3 regions of the Kitasatospora sp. NPDC053057 genome follow, and region 1 is predicted to be linked to each of the others. Evidence: riboswitches for the same ligand, from Rfam matches in the RefSeq annotation. Region 1 holds a riboswitch; each other region holds the start of a gene.
What was found. A riboswitch is a leader RNA that binds a small molecule or an ion and turns the genes downstream of it on or off. The one in region 1 is predicted to bind cobalamin.
Positions count from the first base shown of each region.

Region 2: linked by a shared signal. The riboswitch ahead of ACIG5E_RS23010 (cobalamin biosynthesis protein) and the one ahead of ACIG5E_RS13795 (HoxN/HupN/NixA family nickel/cobalt transporter) in region 1 are both predicted to bind cobalamin.
Region 3: linked by a shared signal. The riboswitch ahead of ACIG5E_RS09965 (ribonucleoside-diphosphate reductase subunit alpha) and the one ahead of ACIG5E_RS13795 (HoxN/HupN/NixA family nickel/cobalt transporter) in region 1 are both predicted to bind cobalamin.

Region 1 is NZ_JBITZP010000010.1:71,647-78,055, forward strand. Features, by position in the region: gene ACIG5E_RS13775 (thioesterase family protein) at 1-106, opposite strand, end outside; gene nusB (transcription antitermination factor NusB) at 231-668, opposite strand; gene efp (elongation factor P) at 673-1,236, opposite strand; gene ACIG5E_RS13790 (M24 family metallopeptidase) at 1,315-2,421, opposite strand; gene ACIG5E_RS13795 (HoxN/HupN/NixA family nickel/cobalt transporter) at 2,562-3,677, opposite strand; cobalamin riboswitch at 3,709-3,903, opposite strand; gene ACIG5E_RS13800 (ArsR/SmtB family transcription factor) at 3,985-4,368, shown strand; gene ACIG5E_RS13805 (hypothetical protein) at 4,439-6,109, shown strand; gene ACIG5E_RS13810 (AAA family ATPase) at 6,142-6,409, opposite strand, start outside.
Region 2 is NZ_JBITZP010000022.1:7,641-14,049, forward strand. Features, by position in the region: gene ACIG5E_RS22995 (hypothetical protein) at 1-897, opposite strand, end outside; gene ACIG5E_RS23000 (alpha/beta hydrolase family protein) at 1,535-2,659, opposite strand; gene ACIG5E_RS23005 (transcriptional regulator) at 2,769-3,422, opposite strand; cobalamin riboswitch at 3,658-3,819, shown strand; gene ACIG5E_RS23010 (cobalamin biosynthesis protein) at 3,921-4,883, shown strand; gene ACIG5E_RS23015 (cobyric acid synthase) at 4,880-6,409, shown strand, end outside.
Region 3 is NZ_JBITZP010000006.1:239,302-245,710, forward strand. Features, by position in the region: gene ACIG5E_RS09955 (glycoside hydrolase family 26 protein) at 31-1,485, opposite strand; gene ACIG5E_RS09960 (hypothetical protein) at 1,625-2,560, opposite strand; cobalamin riboswitch at 2,999-3,142, shown strand; gene ACIG5E_RS09965 (ribonucleoside-diphosphate reductase subunit alpha) at 3,335-5,740, shown strand; gene ACIG5E_RS09970 (ribonucleotide-diphosphate reductase subunit beta) at 5,740-6,409, shown strand, end outside.

The DNA of each region.
Region 1 (6,409 bases):
CGATCTGCCAGCCGGCGCCGAGCTCGGCCTCGTAGCGGCCGGCCTCCTCGGGGTGTCTGGTCAGGGCGATGCCCTGGTCGAACTCGCTGCGGGTCGCGGTGGTCATGGGGGTGCCCTGCCCTTCAAGTTACTGGCGAGTAGGGCCCCACACTACGCCTGCCCCGTGAAACGCGAAACGGCCGTCGGATCCGAGATTCTCGGATCCGACGGCCGTCCGCGGGATGTCACCGTTACCGGCGGATGCTCGGCTTCAGCTCCAGGAAGCGGGCGAGCATGCCGTTGACGAAGGCCGGGGAGTCGTCCGTGGAGAACTCCTTGGCGATCTCGACGGACTCGTCCAGGACGACCGCGTCCGGGACGCCGTCCTCCCAGATCAGCTCGTACGCGCCGAGCCGCAGGACGTTGCGGTCCACGATCGGCATCCGGTCGAGGGTCCAGCCCACCGCGTACTGCTCGATGAGGTCGTCGATGCGACGGGCGTGCTGGACGTACCCCTCGATCAGCTCCATCGTGTACTCGCCGACCTGCGGGGTGCCCTCGTCGGGCTTCGGCTCGCGAGCGCGGGCCACCCAGTCGGCGAGGACCTGCTGCGGGTCGACCCCGCGGTGGTCGGCCTCGAAGAGGATCTGGAAGGCCCGGGTACGGGCCTTGCTACGTGCGGCCGACACGGACTTACTTCACCCGGCCGAGGTAGCTGCCGTCGCGGGTGTCGACCTTGACCTTCTCACCGGTGGTGATGAAGAGCGGCACCTGGATCTCGGCGCCGGTCTCCAGGGTCGCCGGCTTGGTGCCACCGGTGGAGCGGTCGCCCTGCACGCCCGGCTCGGTCTCGGCGATCGTCAGCTCGACGGAGGTCGGGAGCTCGATGTAGAGCACCGCACCCTCGTTGGTGGCGACCAGGGCCTCGAAGCCCTCCAGCAGGTAGTTGGCGGCGTCACCGACGACGGCCGGCTCGATGGTGAGCTGGTCGTAGGTGTCCATGTCCATGAACACGAAGTTCTCGCCGTCCTTGTACGAGAACTGCATGCCGCGCTTGTCGACGTTGGCGGTCTCGACCTTGGTGCCGGCGTTGAAGGTCTTGTCGACGACCTTGCCCGTCAGGACCTCCTTGAGCTTCGTACGCACGAAGGCCGGGCCCTTGCCGGGCTTGACGTGCTGGAACTCGACGACGGACCAGAGCTTGCCGCCCTCCAGCTTGAGGACCATGCCGTTCTTGAGATCGTTCGTGGAAGCCACGGGCGCACTTACTCCTGGATATAGCTGTCAAGGAACCAAGGGTTCGCGTCCTGCCGCCGACGGCCCCGGGGGCCGCCGTCACAGGGCGAGGAGCTCCTTGGTGGTGATGGTGAGCAGCTCGGGCCCGCCCTCTTCGAGGGGGCGCACGACGAGCGTGTCCTCGATCCGGACCCCGCCCTTGCCCGGGAGGTGGACCCCCGGACCGACGGTGACCGGTACGCGGCTGTCCAGTTTACCCATGTCCGACGGACCGAGGCGCGGCGCCTCCCGGATCTCCAGCCCGATGCCGTGGCCCACCGGGTGCGGCGAGGTCTCGGTGTGGCCGGCCGCCTCCAGGACCTGCCGGGCGACCCGGTCGGGTACGCACTGCTCGACGCCCGGCCCGAGCGCCTCCCGACCGGCCCGCTGGGCGCGGAAGACCAGCCGGTGCAGCTCGACCTGCCAGGGCGCGGGAGCGGCGCCGATCACGAAGGTCCGGGCGGTCGAGACGCGGTAGCCGCGGTACTGGGCGCCCATCACCACGGTGAGGAAGTCGCCCTCCTCCACCCGGCGGTCGGTGGGCTGGTGGGCGGGCCGGCCGGAGTGGTTGCCGGTGCCGACCGAGACCGGGAACGCCGCCCGGTCGGCGCCGTGGTCGATCATCCGGCGCTCCAGCTCCATCGCCAGGTGCCGTTCGGTGCGGCCGACCAGGATCGACTCCAGCAGCTCGCCGAGCGCCTGGTCGGCGATCTCGGCGGCGATCCGCAGGTCGGCGATCTCGTGCTCGTCCTTCACCACCCGCAGCCGCTCCACCACCTGGCCGAGGTCCGCCAGCCGGGCCCCCTCCACCAGGTCCGCCACCGCGCGGTGCCGGGTGACGGTCAGGTCGTGCTCCTCCACCGCGAGGTCCCGCACCCCCAGCCGCCCGGCCGCGGCGGCCGCGGCCAGCGCGGTGTCCGCCCCGGCCGACACCGGCGCCTGGGTGACCTCCGTGTCGATCAGGTGCTCCCCCGAATCGTCGGGCGGCAGGTCGTCGGGCAGCGACAGCAGCGCCCGCTCCCGGGTCAGCAGCAGCGTCGCCCCACAGGGCGCGCAGCCCGTCAGATACCGCACGTTCGCCGCCCGGGTGATCAGCGCCGCATCGGCCCCGGCCGCACTGCAGTACTCCCTCACCCGCTCCCGCCGACCCACGTACGCATCCGCCATGCGTCGAGCCTACGAACCCCCGGCCCGAACCGCCCGCCGAGCACCCCCGACTCAGCGCGGCGGCGGGACGGGCCGGGCTCGCCGTCGCGGGCTCGCCGGCGCGGGCACGGTGCTGCTCGCCGCGGCGTGACCGCCGGTCGTCACCCCTGCCCGGTGGGCGTCCAGCGCTTCTCGACGCCCGCCAGCTTCCAGTACGCGATGGCGATCGCCCACACCACCACGAACAGGCCCGCGATCGCGTAGCCGACGTTGTCCAGCGAGATGTCCGCGATGAACCCGGTCACCGGGTCGGTCAGGTCGAGCTTCTCGTGCAGCACGCCGACCAGCTCGATGGTGCCGATGATGAAGGCCACCGCGATCGACAGCCCGGTGATGGTCAGGTTGTAGTAGACCTTGCGCACCGGGTTGGAGAACGCCCATTGGTACGCGAAGTTCATGAACGTCCCGTCCAGGGTGTCGAACAGGCTCATCCCGGCCGCGAACAGCAGCGGCAGGCAGACGATCGCGTACCAGGGCAGCCCGGCCGCCGCGCCCGAACCGGCCATCACCATCAGGGTGACCTCGGTCGCGGTGTCGAAGCCCAGGCCCAGCACCATGCCGACCGGGAACATCTGCCCGGGCCGGGTGATCGAGCGGGTCGCCCGGTTCAGGATCCGGGCCATGAAGCCGCGCGAGTTGAGGTGCTCCTCCAGCTCCGCCTCGTCGTACCGCCCGGCCCGCATCGAGCGGAACACCTTGAGGATGCCGAGCAGCGCCGCCAGGTTGAGCGCGCCGATCAGGTAGAGGAAGGCGCCGGAGGCCGTGGTGCCGACCACCCCGAGCCACTTGTGGGTGGCCGAGTCGTCGTCCATCAGCGTGTTCGCCAGCTGGGCGCCGCCCGCCACCAGGGCGGCCATCAGGACCACCATCGAGGAGTGGCCGAGCGCGAACCAGAAGCCCACCGAGACCGGCCGCTTGCCGTCCGCCATCAGCTTGCGGGTGGTGTTGTCGATCACCGCGATGTGGTCGGCGTCGAAGGCGTGCCGCATGCCCAGGGTGTACGCGGTGATGCCGAGGCCGACCCCGAAGACCTGGGTGCCGACGGCGTAGTTCCGCGGGGCGACCAGGAAGACGAGCGTCCCGAACGCCACCACGTGCATGGCCAGGATCACCCCCATCAGCCCGGCGGTACGGATGGTGTCCTCGCGCTTCCACCGGAAGGCGGGCAGGACGGAGGGGGCCGCCTCGACGGGAGTGGCGGTTTCGGGCAGGGTCATCTTCGGATCACGCTCCAGCACCTCGTGGAATGACTTCGTGAGATGCCGTGGCCGGTCTCCTGGCTTACGGGGCTTCCGGACCCGCCTTCCCAGGCGCACGAGGCGCCCAGTGGCACGTGGGTTCGGACAACTCTCCCCCGATCACAGTGGCGAGGGCCGCTCCGGACTGGGACCTGCTGAGGGTCCGTCACCGGTCTTCCCGAGCACCACGGCGGGGAACACCGTAGGGGCAGAACACCACCCTCGCAAGGTTGCGCACCTGTGCAGGTGTCCAGGATCACAGGTCGTGAGCTGCCAGAATGTCCGCATGCATCTCGTACCGGCCGACCGCGCGGGCCACCGCACCATCGACGGCCACCGGGTCTGCGAAGCCATCGCCGCCATCGGTGACACCGAGCACGTCCGCTCCTGGGCCGAGCGGTTCTCCCTGGTCGCCGACCCCGGACGGCTCGCCCTGCTGCTCGCCCTCCACCGGGCCGGCCCGCTCGCCGTCAGCGACCTGGCCGTGGCCACCGGCATGCGCGACCCCGCCGTCTCCCAGGCGCTGCGACTGCTCCGCACCGCGGGCGTGGTCACCGGCGACAAGGACGGACGCGTGGTGCGCTACCGGCTCGTGGACGACGGCATGCGCCCCCTCCTCGACGAGTGCGCCGCCGCCGACCACGAGGAGCCGACCGCGGCCACGGGCTGACCGACACTCGGGGCCGCCCGTCTGCCCCTGAACGGCCGCCACGACCCGGCCGGATGAGTACGATCACGATGTGCCGTCCCACCCCCACGTCTGGCCCGCCGACCGCTGGAACACCCGCCCGGTCAAGGCCCGCGTGCTGGCGGTCGCCCGCACCCTCACCTCGGCGACCAGGGTCCTGGACGTCCTCACCCTGCTGAACCCGGACGGCATCGAGCGGTACTTCACCGTCAACCCCGGCTCCGCCTTCGCCGACCGCGCCCTGGACGACTTCCTCCACGGCCTGCCCGGCTACACCGTGCTGGACTGGGAGGACGCCGTCCGGCGCCGCTTCGACCTGGCCGTCGCCTGCGCCGTCCATGCCTCCATGCACCGCCTGGACGCCCACCTGGTCGTGCTGCCGCACGGCGCCGGCTACAACCGCCTGGTCCCCGAGTCCACCGGCGACACGGTCAGCGCCGCCGGTCTCTCCCGCCACGAACTCACCTACCACGGGCGGGTGTTCGTCGACGTCCTCGGCCTCTCCCACCCCGAGCAGCTGGACCGGCTGCGGGTCTCCTGCCCCGAGGCACTGGACGTCGCCCAGGTCGTCGGCGACCCGTGCTTCGACCGGATCCTGCGCAGCGAACGCTCCCGCGACGGCTACCGGGCCGCGCTCGGCGCCGTCGACGGCCGCCGGCTCGTCGTCGTCAACTCCACCTGGAGCGAGCACTCGTTATTCGGCCGCCACCCCGACCTGCCCCAACGGCTGGTCCGGCGCCTGCCCGCCGACGAGTACACCGTCGCCGTCGTGCTCCACCCCAACGTGTGGAGCCGGCACGACCCCGAAGCCCTGCTCGACGACGCCCGCCGGATGGGCCTGCGCCTCATCCCGCCCCACCGGGGCTGGCAGGCCGCGCTCGTCGCCGCCGACTGCCTGATCGGCGACCACGGCTCGGTCTCCGTCTACGGCGCCGCCCTGGAACGCCGCACCCTGCTCGTCGCCACCGGCGCCGCCGAACTCGACCCGCGCTCCCCCAGCTACGCCTTCGGCCAGCACGCACCCGCGCTCGACCCCGACGGCGACCTCGCCGCCCAGCTCGAACTCGCCCTCGCCCGGGACCCGGCCGACCTGAGCGACCTCACCGACCGCTCGCTCGCCCACCGCGGCCGATCCGCCCGGGTGCTGCGCCCGCTGCTCTACTCCTTCCTCGACGGCCTGGACGAACCCGCCGACGAACCGGTCCTGCCGCCCTACCCCAAGCCCGCGCCCCGCCCGACCGGTGACGGGCCCACCGCGTACGACGTCGAGGGCAAGAGCGAGGGCACCGAGGTCAGCCTGCGGCGCTACCCGTTCCACCCGGACGACCACACCCCGCGCGGTTTCCACGCCCTCACCGACGACCACCCCGGCGACGCCCTGCGCTACACGGCCGAGGTCCTCGCCCGGACCGAGCCGCACGCCGAACGCCCCGCCGTCCGCTGGCTCGCCGACACCTCCCTCGAACTGCCCGGCCTCGCCGTAGCGGTGGCCGCCCTCGGCCCGGCCCGCCACCTGCTCCGGCTGCACAGCGGCCTGCTCCTCGAAGCCCGCGCCGAACGGGACTTCGGCTGCCCCGACCCCAGCCTCGACCCGCTCCTGCTCGGCTCCGCCGTGGCCTGCTGGCTCGCCGACGGCGGCGACCCGGCGGGCCTGCCCGACCACGGACTCACCGTCCGCACCGGCGAGCACCGCACCCGGGTCTCGTTCCTCGCCGGGCCCTAGCGGAGCCCCTGGCCTCGCAGCCCCGCAGCTCCCTAGCCCCGCAGCTCCCGCAGCCGCGCCCGGCTGCGCTCGGCCAGCTCGGCGTCGTCCAGCTGCTCGGCGAGAGCGACCAGCAGGGTGTGCGCCTGGGCCTCCTTGGCGTACTGCTTGCGGGCCCTGGCCCGCTCGACGCAGGTGCCGGCGTGCTCGACCGCGAGGGCGAGCTGCCCGAGGGCCCGGTGGGCCCGGGCGTGCACCAGCGGCAGCTTCATCAGCATGTCGTGGTCCTCGGTGGCCGCGGCCCGGGCGGTGGCCTCGGCC
Region 2 (6,409 bases), on a different contig from region 1:
GGCGTCCAGCAGCTCGGCCACCGCGCGGTCCGCCGGGCGGGCCGCCACCCAGGCGCGGAACTCCGCCCGGGCCGGGCCCGGCGAGTAGTCCGCGCAGGCGTTCAGCAGCTCGAAGGCACTCTGCTCGATGTGCCCGGCCGCGGTCTGTGCGACCGTGCAGATCTCCTCCAGCTTCGCCCGCACCGCCCAGTGGCCCAGCGGGGACAGCTCAGCGGCATCGTTCCTGCGCACCACGGCGCCGACCGCCGCCAGGCCGTCCAGCATCCAGTCCAGGACGGCGGCCACGTCGGAGGGTGCGGCCGGGGTGTCGATCTGCGGCGCCCGGCAGGTGCCGCGGACGGCGGACACCGCCGAGGCGGCGTGCGGCACCGGCGACAGGCCCGGGTTGCCGAGGCCGGCGCCGACCCGGCGCTCGTCCAGGCCGCGGCGCAGCAGCTCCAGCAGCTCGCTCTCGGCCACCGGGCCGTCCACCAGGTGCAGGAAGGACAGCAGCTGCGGGGCCTGGTCCACGGCCTGGCCGGCCAGGACGGCGAACACCCCGCGCAGCGCGGCGGGCGGCACCGGGGCGAGCAGCGTCCAGGCGTCGAACAGCCCGGACCAGCCGCGCACCACGGCCTCGTCGTCGTGCTCCCAGGCGTGAAGGCGCCAGCCGGGGCCCGCTCCGCCGTCCCGGGCCTCCACCAGGCCCACCAGCAGCGCCTGACCCCACGCCTTGGCGGCGGCGCCGACCGTCATGGCCAGCGCCCGGCCGGCGGCGCGGGCGTCCTCCGGGAGGAGCTCGCCGCGCTTGTCGACCTCTTCCAGGTCTCCGGCCCAGCGGGCGATCCGGACGGCGTCCACCAGCATCCGGCGGGCCAGCGGCGCCAGCTCGGCCGGTGCGGGGAAGCCCTCCGGCACCGGGACCCGACCTCGGCCGGGTGCCGGCGCGGGCCCTCGTCGCCGGGGTACACCGGCCCCGCCCGGCCTGCCACCGGAGGGCCGGTGGGCCGTACCGGGGAGACGGGTCACCGTCGCACCGGTACCGATCGTCGGCGGGAGCGGGGCATCACGGTCGCGCGGGTTCCGAGACGTCACGTCGAGCAGTCTTCCCCTTGCACGGGCCTTCTGTCACATCCGGTTGTCCGTACGAGCGCACGACTGGGTACCGCACCTCCGCAAGATCGGGCAACAGTGGCAAACCGCCTGGCCGGAAACGTGTGGCGGGGGCATGCCAGGTGCGTGGTGAGGCGTCGCGCTGCCCGCTCGGGCGGTCACTCTCCGCGTCAGGAGCGGAGCGTTTCGGAGCCGCGGAGGCGGGTGCGGGCGGAAGTAGAGGGCTGGAATCCGGCCAGGTGGCATGTGCCTGCTGGGCGGTGGCGGCGCACCGGAAGTCGGCCGGTCCGACTTCCCGTGCGGTCGGCGCAGGGGAAAAAGCGGAGCAGCTTCCCGGGTTCGGGAGCAAATTGTCTCCTTTACCGCCTTACCTCGCCTCTTGCTTCGCTTTACCTCGCTTTGCTTCGCGCGCTGTTCAGTGGGCGGCCGCGGATTCCCGGATTCAGAGCAGCGGGGTCAGCCAGCGCCGGAGGAGTTCGGTGTAGTGGTCGGGGGCCGAATTCCACAGGGCTGCGTGCTCGGCCCCCGGGAAGCGCTGGAGGTTCACCACGTCATGGCGGGCGGCGGCCAGGCGCTCCACGGTGCCGAAGGGGGCGATCCGGTCGTCCGGGCTGTGCAGGACCAGGGTGGGCACCCGCAGGTCCGCGCCCTCGGCGAGGCGGGAGAAGTCCGCGAGGTCCACACCCGTGCGGGCCTGCGCGGCCAGCGCGCCCAGCTCGGCGGAGGCACCGGTGAAACCGGCCCGGGCGGCGTCCCGGCGGGCGGAGCCCGGGAGATCGAGGACCGGCGAGTCGAGGATGAGCCCGCTGATCGCGTGCGCGTAGGCGGAACGGGCCGCGGTCCGCAGGACCACGGTGGCGCCCACCGACCAGCCGTAGAGGATCACCCGGCCCGCGCCGCTGTCGAGCGCCAGCCGCACCGCCGACTCGATGTCCCGCCACTCGGTCTCGCCGAAGTGGCTGTAGCCGTCCCGGGAGGCCGGGGCGCCCTCGTCGCCGCGGTAGGTGACGGCGAGGGCCGGCAGGCCGAGGCGGTGCAGGACGGGCAGCACCGGGAGGGTCTGCTGGCGGTCGGCCTCAGGGCCGTGCACGAGGATCACCCAGGTGCCGCGTTTTCCGTCGAGCCGCCAGGCGGGGAGGGCGCCGAGTTCGCCGTCGGCGGCGGTCGCGGTGAAGGCCAGGCCGAGCGCCTCGGTCGGGTCGCCCAGGTACACGCGCGGGGTGAAGCGGACCTCGGTGCCGGGCGTCAGGGTGCCCCGGTCGGCCCGGACCAGCCGCCGGGTGACGCCCTGCGCGTCGCGGTACAGGATCTCCTCGACCACCGCGTGCCCGTCGTCATCCCACTCGACCGCCCAGCGACCGGGCCGCAGGCTCTCGGGGCGGCGGTTGAAGGTGACCCGGCCGACGCCGAGGCTGTGCACCACCACGGGTCCGGCCTCCTGCGCGGCCGGGCCCGGCCCCACCCCCGGGCTGACCATCCGCTCGGAGGCCCGGCGGCCTATCACCAGGACGGCGGCCCCGGCCCCGACGGCGGCGGCCGCCACGACCGCTGCGGTTCCCCAACGCATTTCGTTCCCCGCTCTGCTCCACGGACCGGACGGTATTCGAGCACCAGTCCACCGGGGCACCGCGCCCCCGGCCACCGGACTGGGCCGTCCGGGGGACGGCCGGGGACGGTCAGACCGGGATGTCGGGGTCGTGGGTGCTGAGGAGGTGCCAGAAGCGGGGGGTGAGGGGTGGGGTGGGGGTGCGGGGCTGGGTGGTGGCGCCCCAGTGGGAGGGGACGTGGTGTTCCTGGTGGAGGACGGGGAGGACGGCGGCGAGGTCGGCTTCCGGGACGGGGACGAGGCGGGCGAGCGGGCGCAGCTGGGGCTGCCAGCGGCCGGCCACGCACTGGCGCAGCAGGCCGTCGAGGGCCTCGCCGCGCCCGGTGGCCGCGACCAGTTCGGTCAGCCGCAGGCCCAGCACCTGGGCGAGGGCGTGGGTCTGGTCCGGGTCACCGTCCCAGTGGCCGGTCAGTTCGGCCTGCCGGTAGGCGGGCAGCGTCACGCCGACCCGCTCGGCGACGGCCTCCTGGCCGAGCTCCCGGGCGAGGCGGTGGTCACGCAGGCTCACCGGGCGGCCGTCCATCAGCTGGGCGGCCGGGCACCAGAGGGCCCTGGCCAGGGCGATGAACTCGGCCTCGCCGGGGCGCAGCTCGCCGTCCTCCCAGGCGAGCACGTGGCCGGGCAGCAGCCGTACGCCGTGCGCGGCCATGCCCTCGGCGACCTGCTCGGGGGTCAGCCCGAGGCCGGCCCGGTGGGCGCGGGCGGCCTCGGGTGAGAACGGCACGGGAGAAGGGGCGGCAGTGGCGGGGGACTTTCTGCGGCGCATGGCACCGAACGGTAGGTGTGGCCCTCGGCCCGTCCCAGTCGCCGAACGCACGAAGTGGAGCTGACGGGCCCTCCCCCGCGCTGGGCGATCGCACAGGGCGGCAACGGCCTCGGGTGTGACCGACCCCTCCTTGACCTCGGTTGACTCCCGGTTCGGCCGCGTGATGGGATCCTGGGGCCAAACGGAGGCATGGAGAGGAAGCCGGTGCGAGTCCGGCGCGGTCCCGCCACTGTCACCGGGGAGCACGCTCGGAATCCCTCCTTGCCCGCCATCGCGCAGGAGGGGCCCATCACGGCGGCCGTCAGAAGCCGCTGGAGGGCCCGGGGGTGCGTCCGACCCGGAAGCCAGGAGACTCTCGCCCCCGGTACGTCGATCCAGGGCGCGGACCCTGAGTGAGGACACCCACGCGATGCAGGCTGCCCCGCCCCGTCGGACTCCGAGCTGCCCGCCGCCGTCGTGCGCCCGCTGACCCGCGCCGCCGCCTTCGCGTTGGGCGCCGTCGCGGGCTACGCCGCCGACGCCCGTTTCGCCGACCCGCGCCGCGGTCACCCGGTCGCCCTGTTCGGCAGCGCCGCCACCCGCCTGGAGCGGCGCGTCTGGCGCGACGACCGTACCGCCGGCGCCGGGTACACGGCGCTGTGCGTGGGCGTGGTCGCGGCCGGCGCGCTGGCGCTGGACCGTACGGTCGGGCGCCGTCCGCTGGGCCGGACCGCGCTGGCGGCCGCCGCGACCTGGACGGTGCTCGGCGGCACCTCGCTGACCCGGGAGGCGCGCACCATCGGCCGCTCCCTGGCCGCGGGTGATCTGACGGCCGCCCGGGAGCGGCTGCCGCACCTGTGCGGGCGGGATCCGAGCGCGCTGGACGGGCAGCAGATCGCCCGGGCGGTGGTCGAGTCGGTGGCCGAGAACACCGCCGACGCCGTGGTGAACGCGCTGACCTGGGGCGCCCTGGCCGGCACCCCGGGACTGCTGGCCTTCCGCGCCGCGAACACCCTGGACGCCATGGTGGGCCACCGCTCGCCCCGCTACGCCCGCTTCGGCTGGGCCTCGGCCCGGCTGGACGACGTCGTGGGCTGGCCGGGCGCCCGGCTCACCGCGCTGCTGACGGTGGCCGCCGCGCCCGAGCCCCGGACCGCCTGGCGGGTCTGGCGCCGGGACGGCTCCGCGCACCCGAGCCCGAACGCGGGCCAGGCCGAGTCGGCCTTCGCGGGCGCGGTGGGCGTGCGGCTGGGCGGGACGCTCCAGTACGGCGAACGGGTGGAGCACCGGCCGGTGCTGGGCGCCGAGTTGCGGCCGGTGACGGTGGACGACATCGAGCGGGCCTGCACGCTGTCGCGGCGGGTGGGCGCGCTGGCGCTGGGTACGACGGTCGCGGGGCACGTCCTGCTGCGTGCTCTTCGTAGGAGGGGCAAAGCATGAGGAACGCACTGCTGGTCGCCGGGACGACCTCGGACGCGGGCAAGAGCGTGGTGACGGCCGGGATCTGCCGTTGGCTGGCCCGCCAGGGCGTGCGGGTCGCGCCGTTCAAGGCGCAGAACATGTCGCTGAACTCCTTCGTCACCGCCGACGGCGCCGAGATCGGCCGCGCCCAGGCGATGCAGGCGCAGGCCGCCCGGGTGGAGCCGGAGGCGGCGATGAACCCGGTGCTGCTGAAGCCCGGCGCGGACGGCCGCAGCCAGGTGGTGCTGCTCGGCCGGCCGGTCGCCGAGGTGGGCGCGCTGGACTACCGCGAGCGCAAGCCCGTCCTGCTGGAGCGCGCCCTGGAGTGCCTGGCGGACCTGCGCCGGCGCTATGACGTGGTGGTGTGCGAGGGCGCCGGTTCGCCCGCCGAGATCAACCTGCGCGACCGGGACATCGCCAACATGGGCCTGGCCACGGCCGCCGCCCTGCCCGTGGTGGTGGTCGGGGACATCGACCGCGGCGGGGTCTTCGCGGCGATGTACGGGACGCTGGCGCTGCTGTCCGCGGAGGACCAGCGGCACGTGGCGGGCTGGTTCGTCAACAAGTTCCGCGGCGACGCCCGGCTGCTCGCACCCGGGCTGGAGATGCTGCGGGAGCTGACCGGCCGTCCGGTGCTGGGCACCCTGCCGATGCTGCCGGGCCTGTGGCTGGACGCCGAGGACTCGCTGGACCTGTCCACGGTGGTGGACCGGGCGGACGGGCCCGGGCCGCTCGGGGCGGACGTGCTGCGGGTGGCCGTGGTGCGCTTCCCCCGGCTGTCCAACTTCACCGACCTGGACGCGCTGGCGCAGGAGCCCGGCGTGCTGGTGCGCTGGGCGACCCGGCCGGAGGAACTGGCCGACGCCGACCTGGTGGTGCTGCCCGGCACCCGGGCCACCGTGGCGGACCTCGCCTGGCTGCGCGAACGCGGCCTGGAGCCGGCGCTGAAGGCGCGCGCGGCGGCCGGGCTGCCGATCCTCGGGGTCTGCGGCGGCTACCAGATGCTGGCGCGCTCGATCGAGGACGAGGTGGAGTCCAAGGCGGGCGTCGTCGACGGGCTGGGACTGCTGCCGACCGACGTCCGCTTCGGCACCGAGAAGGTGCTGGCGCGGCCGGTCGGCGAGGCGTACGGGCAGCGGGTCGAGGGCTACGAGATCCACCACGGGGTGGTTTCCGTCGAGGGCGGGGACGGGTTCATCTCCGATGGCGGTGGGCAGAGCCTCGACGGCTGCCGGCTCGGCTCGGTCTGGGGCACCACCTGGCACGGCGTGCTGGAGAACGACGGCTTCCGCCGCGAACTCCTGCGCGAGGTCGCCGAGTCGGCCGGGCGGGCGTTCGTGCCGGCGCCGGACACCTGCTTCGCCGCGGCGCGCGAGGCCCGGCTGGACCGGCTGGGCGACCTGATCGAGGAGCACGCGGACACCGACGCGCTGTGGAAGCTGATCGAGGGCGGGGTGCCGGCGGCCGGAACGCTGCCGTTCCTCCCGCCCGGGGCACCTGGGAGT
Region 3 (6,409 bases), on a different contig from region 1:
TCCCCGGACCTCCCCGGACCTCGGCCGGTCTCAGCGGACGTGCAGTCCGCCCCAGTCGATGGTCCCGCCGGACGAGCCGGAGCCGCCGGTGATCGCCAACGGGCTGTGGTAGGTGGCGTTGACGTCCGCGACGGAGTTGCGCGGCTGGTCCGGGGCCAGGTTGTTGGCGGTGAGCGACTGCCCCCAGACCGTCCAGATCGTCCACGGCGTGCGCCGAAGGGTGTCCGGCTGGCGGGAGTTGACGGGTACGGCGAAGGACTCGGCCAGCATCCGCGGCTTGTCGTAGGCGGCGAGCCCGTCGTAGTAGCGCTTGGTCCACACCTCGCCGGTGCCGATCGGGTGCGCCGGGCTGCCGCTGTAGTCGTCCACCCCGACCACGTCGACGTACTGGGCGCCCGGGTAGTAGTCCCACGGGTCCACGCCCGGGGCGCCGTCCCAGGACACCGGCGTCCAGACGAACAGCAGGTTGTGCAGGCCCCTGGTCTCCACCAGGTACTTGTAGGTGATCTTCCACAGCGCCTGGTAGTCGGCCGGCTTCTGGCCCGCCCACCAGAACCGGCTGGAGCAGTCCTGGACGTTCATCTCGTGGTACGGGCGCAGCAGCACCGGCACGTCGTGGGCGGCCAGGTACTCCAGGTGGTCGGCCAGGTAGGACAGGTCGGTGATCAGCGCGCGGTACTCGGGGGTGCCGTCCGCGGCGTCCACCACCCGGCCGAACCAGCCCGGGTCCTTGGCCGCCGGGGAGTTCGAACAGAGCACCCGGTCGAAGGACTTGACGTCCGATCCGGGGTAGGGCTCGTGGAAGGACATGCCGACGATCCCGGCCGGGGCGCCGCCGTTGTCGGGCAGGTCGGTGCTGCTGCCGTCGCAGTTCTGCTGGACGCCGGAGCTGTCGTAGGTGCCGTCGTCGGCACGCGGGTGGCCGGACCAGACGTCGGCCATCAGGTCGACGGCGTCGTCGGTGTACTGCCAGCCGGTCCGGCAGGTGGGCCAGCGGCCGGCCGAGTACGAGCGCGGGTTGCCGACGCCCCAGGCGTTCTGGCCGTAGCCGGGGCCGAGGTCGGTCTCCAGGAAGCCGGGCAGCCGGCCGGTGATGTCGGCGGCCTTCTTGTAGTAGTAGCCGACCTGCTTGGTGCCCCGGTAGTCGCCGTACTCGGGGTTGTTGCGCTCGTTGTGCGCCTCGACGTGCTGGCCGATCACCGTGCCGCCGCTCTGCCCGGTGCGGGCCTGGGCCTCCAGGTCGGTGAGGAACTGGTCGACGGCGCGGGCGTTCGGCGAGGCCTTCGGGTCCCGGGCGAGCAGGTCCCGGCCCACGTCCGGCGGCAGGGTGCGCCCGGGGGCGCCGACCGACACCGGTACCCGCACGGGCTCGCCGACGTCGGCCCGGTCGTCCCGGTCCAGCAGCGCGAAGGTGCCCGCGAGGACCACGACCCCGGCCGCGGCCAGGACGGCCGACTTGCCGCGCAGGGCACTGGGCAGGGCCACGACCGCTCCTCCGGTTGCTCGCCGGTACCGACCCCCACGGACGCAACCGGAACACGCGTACGAATGACTCCGATGAGAGCCTGCCACACTCCCCCGGTCCCGGCGAACGGATCCGCCGGCACCGGGGTGTCATGGCCGGTCAGCCGACCGGCGTGCCCTGCGAACCGGGCGTGGCGGAGCCCGCCGCCTTGGCCCGCTGGAGCAGCTGGCCCTTCACGTGATCGGCGAAGCCGGAGGCCGCCGCCGTCGCGGTGGCGTCGGGGGCGTTGCCGCCCTTCGCCGAGCCCTCGACGGTGAAGTAGGCGTACCGGCCCAGGCTGCTGTGCGTGCCGGTGCAGCCGGGGTTGGCGCAGAACGCCGGGGCGCCGGGGGCGGGAAGGCCCTTGAGCTGGCCGGCGTAGTTCTTCGTCGCGGTCTCGGCCTGGATCTTGTGGTCGAAGACCGCGACGCCGACGGTCACCGCGCTGTCCCCGGAGACGTACGTCGCCCGGAGCACCTTCTGGCAGCCCTGGTCGCCGAGGATCTTGCCGAGCCCGCCGGTGGTGGAGTTGCCGTCCCAGCAGGGCTGGTCCAGCGAGACCACGGTCCGGTTCCAGGTCGCGCCGTTCACCGTCACCTGCATCGCGGAGAACAGCGCCCCCGCGTCCTGCGGCGCCGGATCGGTGGCGGCCTCCCAGATCGGCTTCGACGGGTCGTCCGTCTGACCTCCCGGGGTCGAACTCGCGCTCGACGGGCCGGGGGTCGGCTTGTTGGAGGCGGTGGTGACCGGGCCGCCGCCGACCTTCTTCGGGTCGTCCTTCTTGCCGAACAGCAGCACGCCGCCCGCGGCCGCGCCGCCCACCAGGACGACGGCGGCCACGATGCCGATGACCTTCATCCGGCGCTTGCGCTTGCCCGCGGCCTCGTTGCGGTCCGCCAGCGCCGCCCAGTCCGGCTCGACGCGCTGCGGCGGCACGGGCTGCTGGGGCGCCTGCTGCTGCCACTGCGGCTGAGGGGCCATCGGCTGCACCGGCTGCGGCTGCGCGACCGGCTGCGGCTGCGGCTGCGCGACCGGCTGCGGCTGAGGCTGCGGCACCGGCGGGACGGGCTGCGAAAGCGGCTGCGCAGACGGCGCCACCGGCCCGTACGAGGCCGGCGGCGGGCCGAAGCCGCCGCTCGGCGGCGGCACCGGGCCTGGCACCGCCGGCTGCTGATTCTGTGTGCCCCCCGGCCCGGCGGGAGGCGTTCCCTGCGGCCCGTGCCCAGGTACGCCGGTTCCGTCGCTCATGCGCCCAGATCGTAGGGCATCCCCCTGACCGCCGATCCGCCCGGTGACCATTCCGCATCGAAACCAGGACGACCGGCGCGCGGATCCGGCCCGCCCGGCGCGCCGGCCCGACCCGCCCGAGGCGCGATGACGACCCGCCCGAGGCGCGGATCCCGGCCCCGGACGGGCACGAACCGCCCCCTGCCCCGGCACCGCCGGTCATCGCACCAATACACCGCGCCGCACTACATGTGGTGTCGCATCACTGAGACACCACTACATGTATGCTCACTCCTGCTGTCGATGCAGGGGAACCCGGTGGGAGTCCGGGACTGCCCCGCAGCGGTGTGCGGGCGGCTCCAGCAGCCGTGTCCGCGAGTCCGAGTACCTGCCGACAGCGTGCGCCACGGCCCTCCCGCAGAGGCCGCGCCGGCACTCAGCACCACCCCTCCGGGCCTCGCGGGCGGGCCGGGGAGACGCCTCGCGCGACGGCTTTTTTGCGTTCGCGCCGTGCTCCCCTGCCCAGATCGGCCCGGGTGACCCCGATCACGCCGCCGATCGCCGCCAGGAGAGAGCGCCTTGACCACCGCTGCCTCAGCCACCCTGCCCGCCCAGGGCTCCGGTACCGCCTTCACCGACCCGACGGTCTCCGACCCCGGGGGCGCGCTGCTGCGGCTGCTCACCGACCGCAGCGCCGACCTCACCGAGGTCGACCCCGGCCATGTCGCCGCCGCCGCGCTGCGCGGCCGCCACGCCGGCTCGGACTTCGCCGAGCTGCGCGGGCTGGCCGTGGACGCCGCCGCGTCGATGATCGCCGAGGACCCCCAGTACTCGAAGCTCGCGGCCCGCCTGCTCGCCCTGGAGATCGTCGACGAGGCGAACAGCCAGGGCTCGGTCACCTTCTCCGCCTCGATCGCCGTCGGCCACGCCGAGGGCCTGATCGGCGACACCACCGCGGCCTTCGTCACCAAGCACGCCGCCGCCCTCGACGCCCTGATCGACACCCAGGGCGACGACCGCTTCGAGTACTTCGGCCTGCGCACCGTGCAGTCCCGCTACCTGCTGCGCCACCCGATCACCCGCAAGGTCATCGAGACCCCGCAGCACTTCCTGCTCCGCGTCGCCTGCGGCCTGGCGGTCGGCGACTCCGAGCAGTCGGTGCGCGAGGTGGCCGAGCTGTACGGCCTGATGAGCCGCCTGGAGTACCTGACCTCCTCGCCGACGCTCTTCAACTCCGGCACCCGGCACCCGCAGATGTCCAGCTGCTACCTGCTCGACTCGCCGCTGGACAACCTGGACTCGATCTACAACCGCTACGCGCAGATCGCCCGCCTCTCCAAGCACGCCGGCGGCATCGGCCTGTCCTACTCGCGCATCCGCTCGCGCGGCAGCCTGATCCGCGGCACCAACGGCAAGTCCAACGGCATCGTCCCGTTCCTGCGCACCCTCGACTCCTCGGTCGCCGCCGTCAACCAGGGCGGCCGCCGCAAGGGCGCGGCCTGCGTCTACCTGGAGACCTGGCACGCGGACATCGAGGAGTTCCTGGAGCTGCGCGACAACACCGGTGAGGAGGCGCGCCGCACCCACAACCTCAACCTGGCCCACTGGATCCCGGACGAGTTCATGCGCCGGGTCAACGCCAACGCCGACTGGTCGCTGTTCTCCCCGGCCGACGTGCCCGAGCTGGTCGACCTGTGGGGCGAGGAGTTCGACGAGGCCTACCGCAAGGCCGAGCTGGCCGGCAAGGCCGTCCGCACCATCCCGGCGCAGACCCTCTACGCCCGCATGATGCGCACCCTCGCGCAGACCGGCAACGGCTGGATGACCTTCAAGGACGCCTCCAACCGCGCCGCCAACCAGACCGCGCTGCCGGGCCGCACGGTGCACTCCTCCAACCTGTGCACCGAGATCCTGGAGGTCACGGACGACTCCGAGACCGCCGTCTGCAACCTCGGCTCGGTCAACCTCGGTGCCCACGTGGCTCTTGATGCTCGCGCCGATGATCTGATCAACGCCATGGACTGGGAGCGGCTGGACGCCACCGTGCGCACCGCCGTGACGTTCCTCGACCGCGTGGTGGACATCAACTTCTACCCGACCACCGAGGCCGGTACGTCCAACTCCCGCTGGCGCCCGGTCGGCCTCGGCGTGATGGGCCTGCAGGACGTCTTCTTCAAGCTGCGGATCGACTTCGACTCGGCCGAGGCCAAGCAGCTGTCGACGATGATCTCCGAGCGCATCATGCTCACCGCCTACGAGCGCTCCGCCGACCTGGCCGAGCAGCTGGGCCGCCACGAGGCCTACGGCGAGACCCGCGCCGCCCGCGGCGAGCTGCACATCGACCACTTCCCGACGGCCGCCCCGCAGTGGGCCGACCGCTGGACCGCGCTGCGCGCCCGCATCGCCGAGACCGGCCTGCGCAACTCGCTGCTGCTCGCGATCGCGCCGACCGCGACCATCGCGTCCATCGCCGGCGTGTACGAGTGCATCGAGCCGCAGGTGTCCAACCTGTTCAAGCGCGAGACGCTCTCCGGCGAGTTCCTGCAGGTCAACCCGTACCTGGTGCGCGAGCTCAAGGAGCTCGGCGTCTGGGACCAGCAGACCCGCGACGCCCTGCGCGACGCCAACGGCTCGGTGCAGGAGCTCGGTTGGCTGCCGGAGGGGGTCCGGTCGCTGTACCGCACCGCCTGGGAGCTGCCGCAGCGCGCGCTGATCGACCTGGCCGCGGCCCGCATGCCGTACCTGGACCAGAGCCAGTCGCTGAACCTGTTCATGGCGGCGCCGACCATCGGCAAGCTCAGCTCGATGTACGCCTACGCGTGGAAGGTCGGTCTCAAGACCACCTACTACCTGCGCTCGCGCCCGGCGACCCGCATCGCCCAGGCCGCGTCCGGTGCCGCCCGCGCCGCCGCGCCGGTGCCCGTGAACACCCCGACCCTCACCCCGGAGCAGGAAGCCGCCATCGCCTGCTCCCTGGAGAACCCCGAGTCCTGCGAGGCCTGCCAGTAATGACTGCCGACGACCGCAAGATGCTGCTCGACCCCGGCTTCGAGCTGACCCTGCGCCCGATGCGCTACCCGTCGTTCTACGACCGGTACCGCGACGCGATCAAGAACACCTGGACCGTCGAGGAGGTGGACCTGCACTCCGACGTCGCCGACCTGGCGAAGCTCAGCGAGGGCGAGCGGCACCTGATCGGCCGCCTGGTCGCCTTCTTCGCGACGGGTGACTCGATCGTCGCCAACAACGTCGTGCTGAGCCTCTACAAGCACATCAACTCCCCGGAGGCGCGGCTGTACCTGTCGCGCCAGCTGTTCGAGGAGGCCGTGCACGTCCAGTTCTACCTGACGCTGCTCGACACCTACCTTCCGGACCCGGAGGACCGCAACGCGGCCTTCGCCGCGGTGGAGAACATCCCCTCCATCCACCAGAAGGCCCAGTTCTGCTTCAAGTACATGAACGCGGTCGACCACATCGAGTCGCTGCAGACGAAGGAGGACCGCCGCGCGTTCCTCCTGAACCTGATCTGCTTCGCGGCCTGCGTGGAGGGCCTGTTCTTCTACGGCGCCTTCGCCTACGTGTACTGGTTCCGCAGCCGCGGTCTGCTGCACGGTCTCGCGACCGGCACCAACTGGGTGTTCCGCGACGAGTCCATGCACATGGACTTCGCCATGTCGG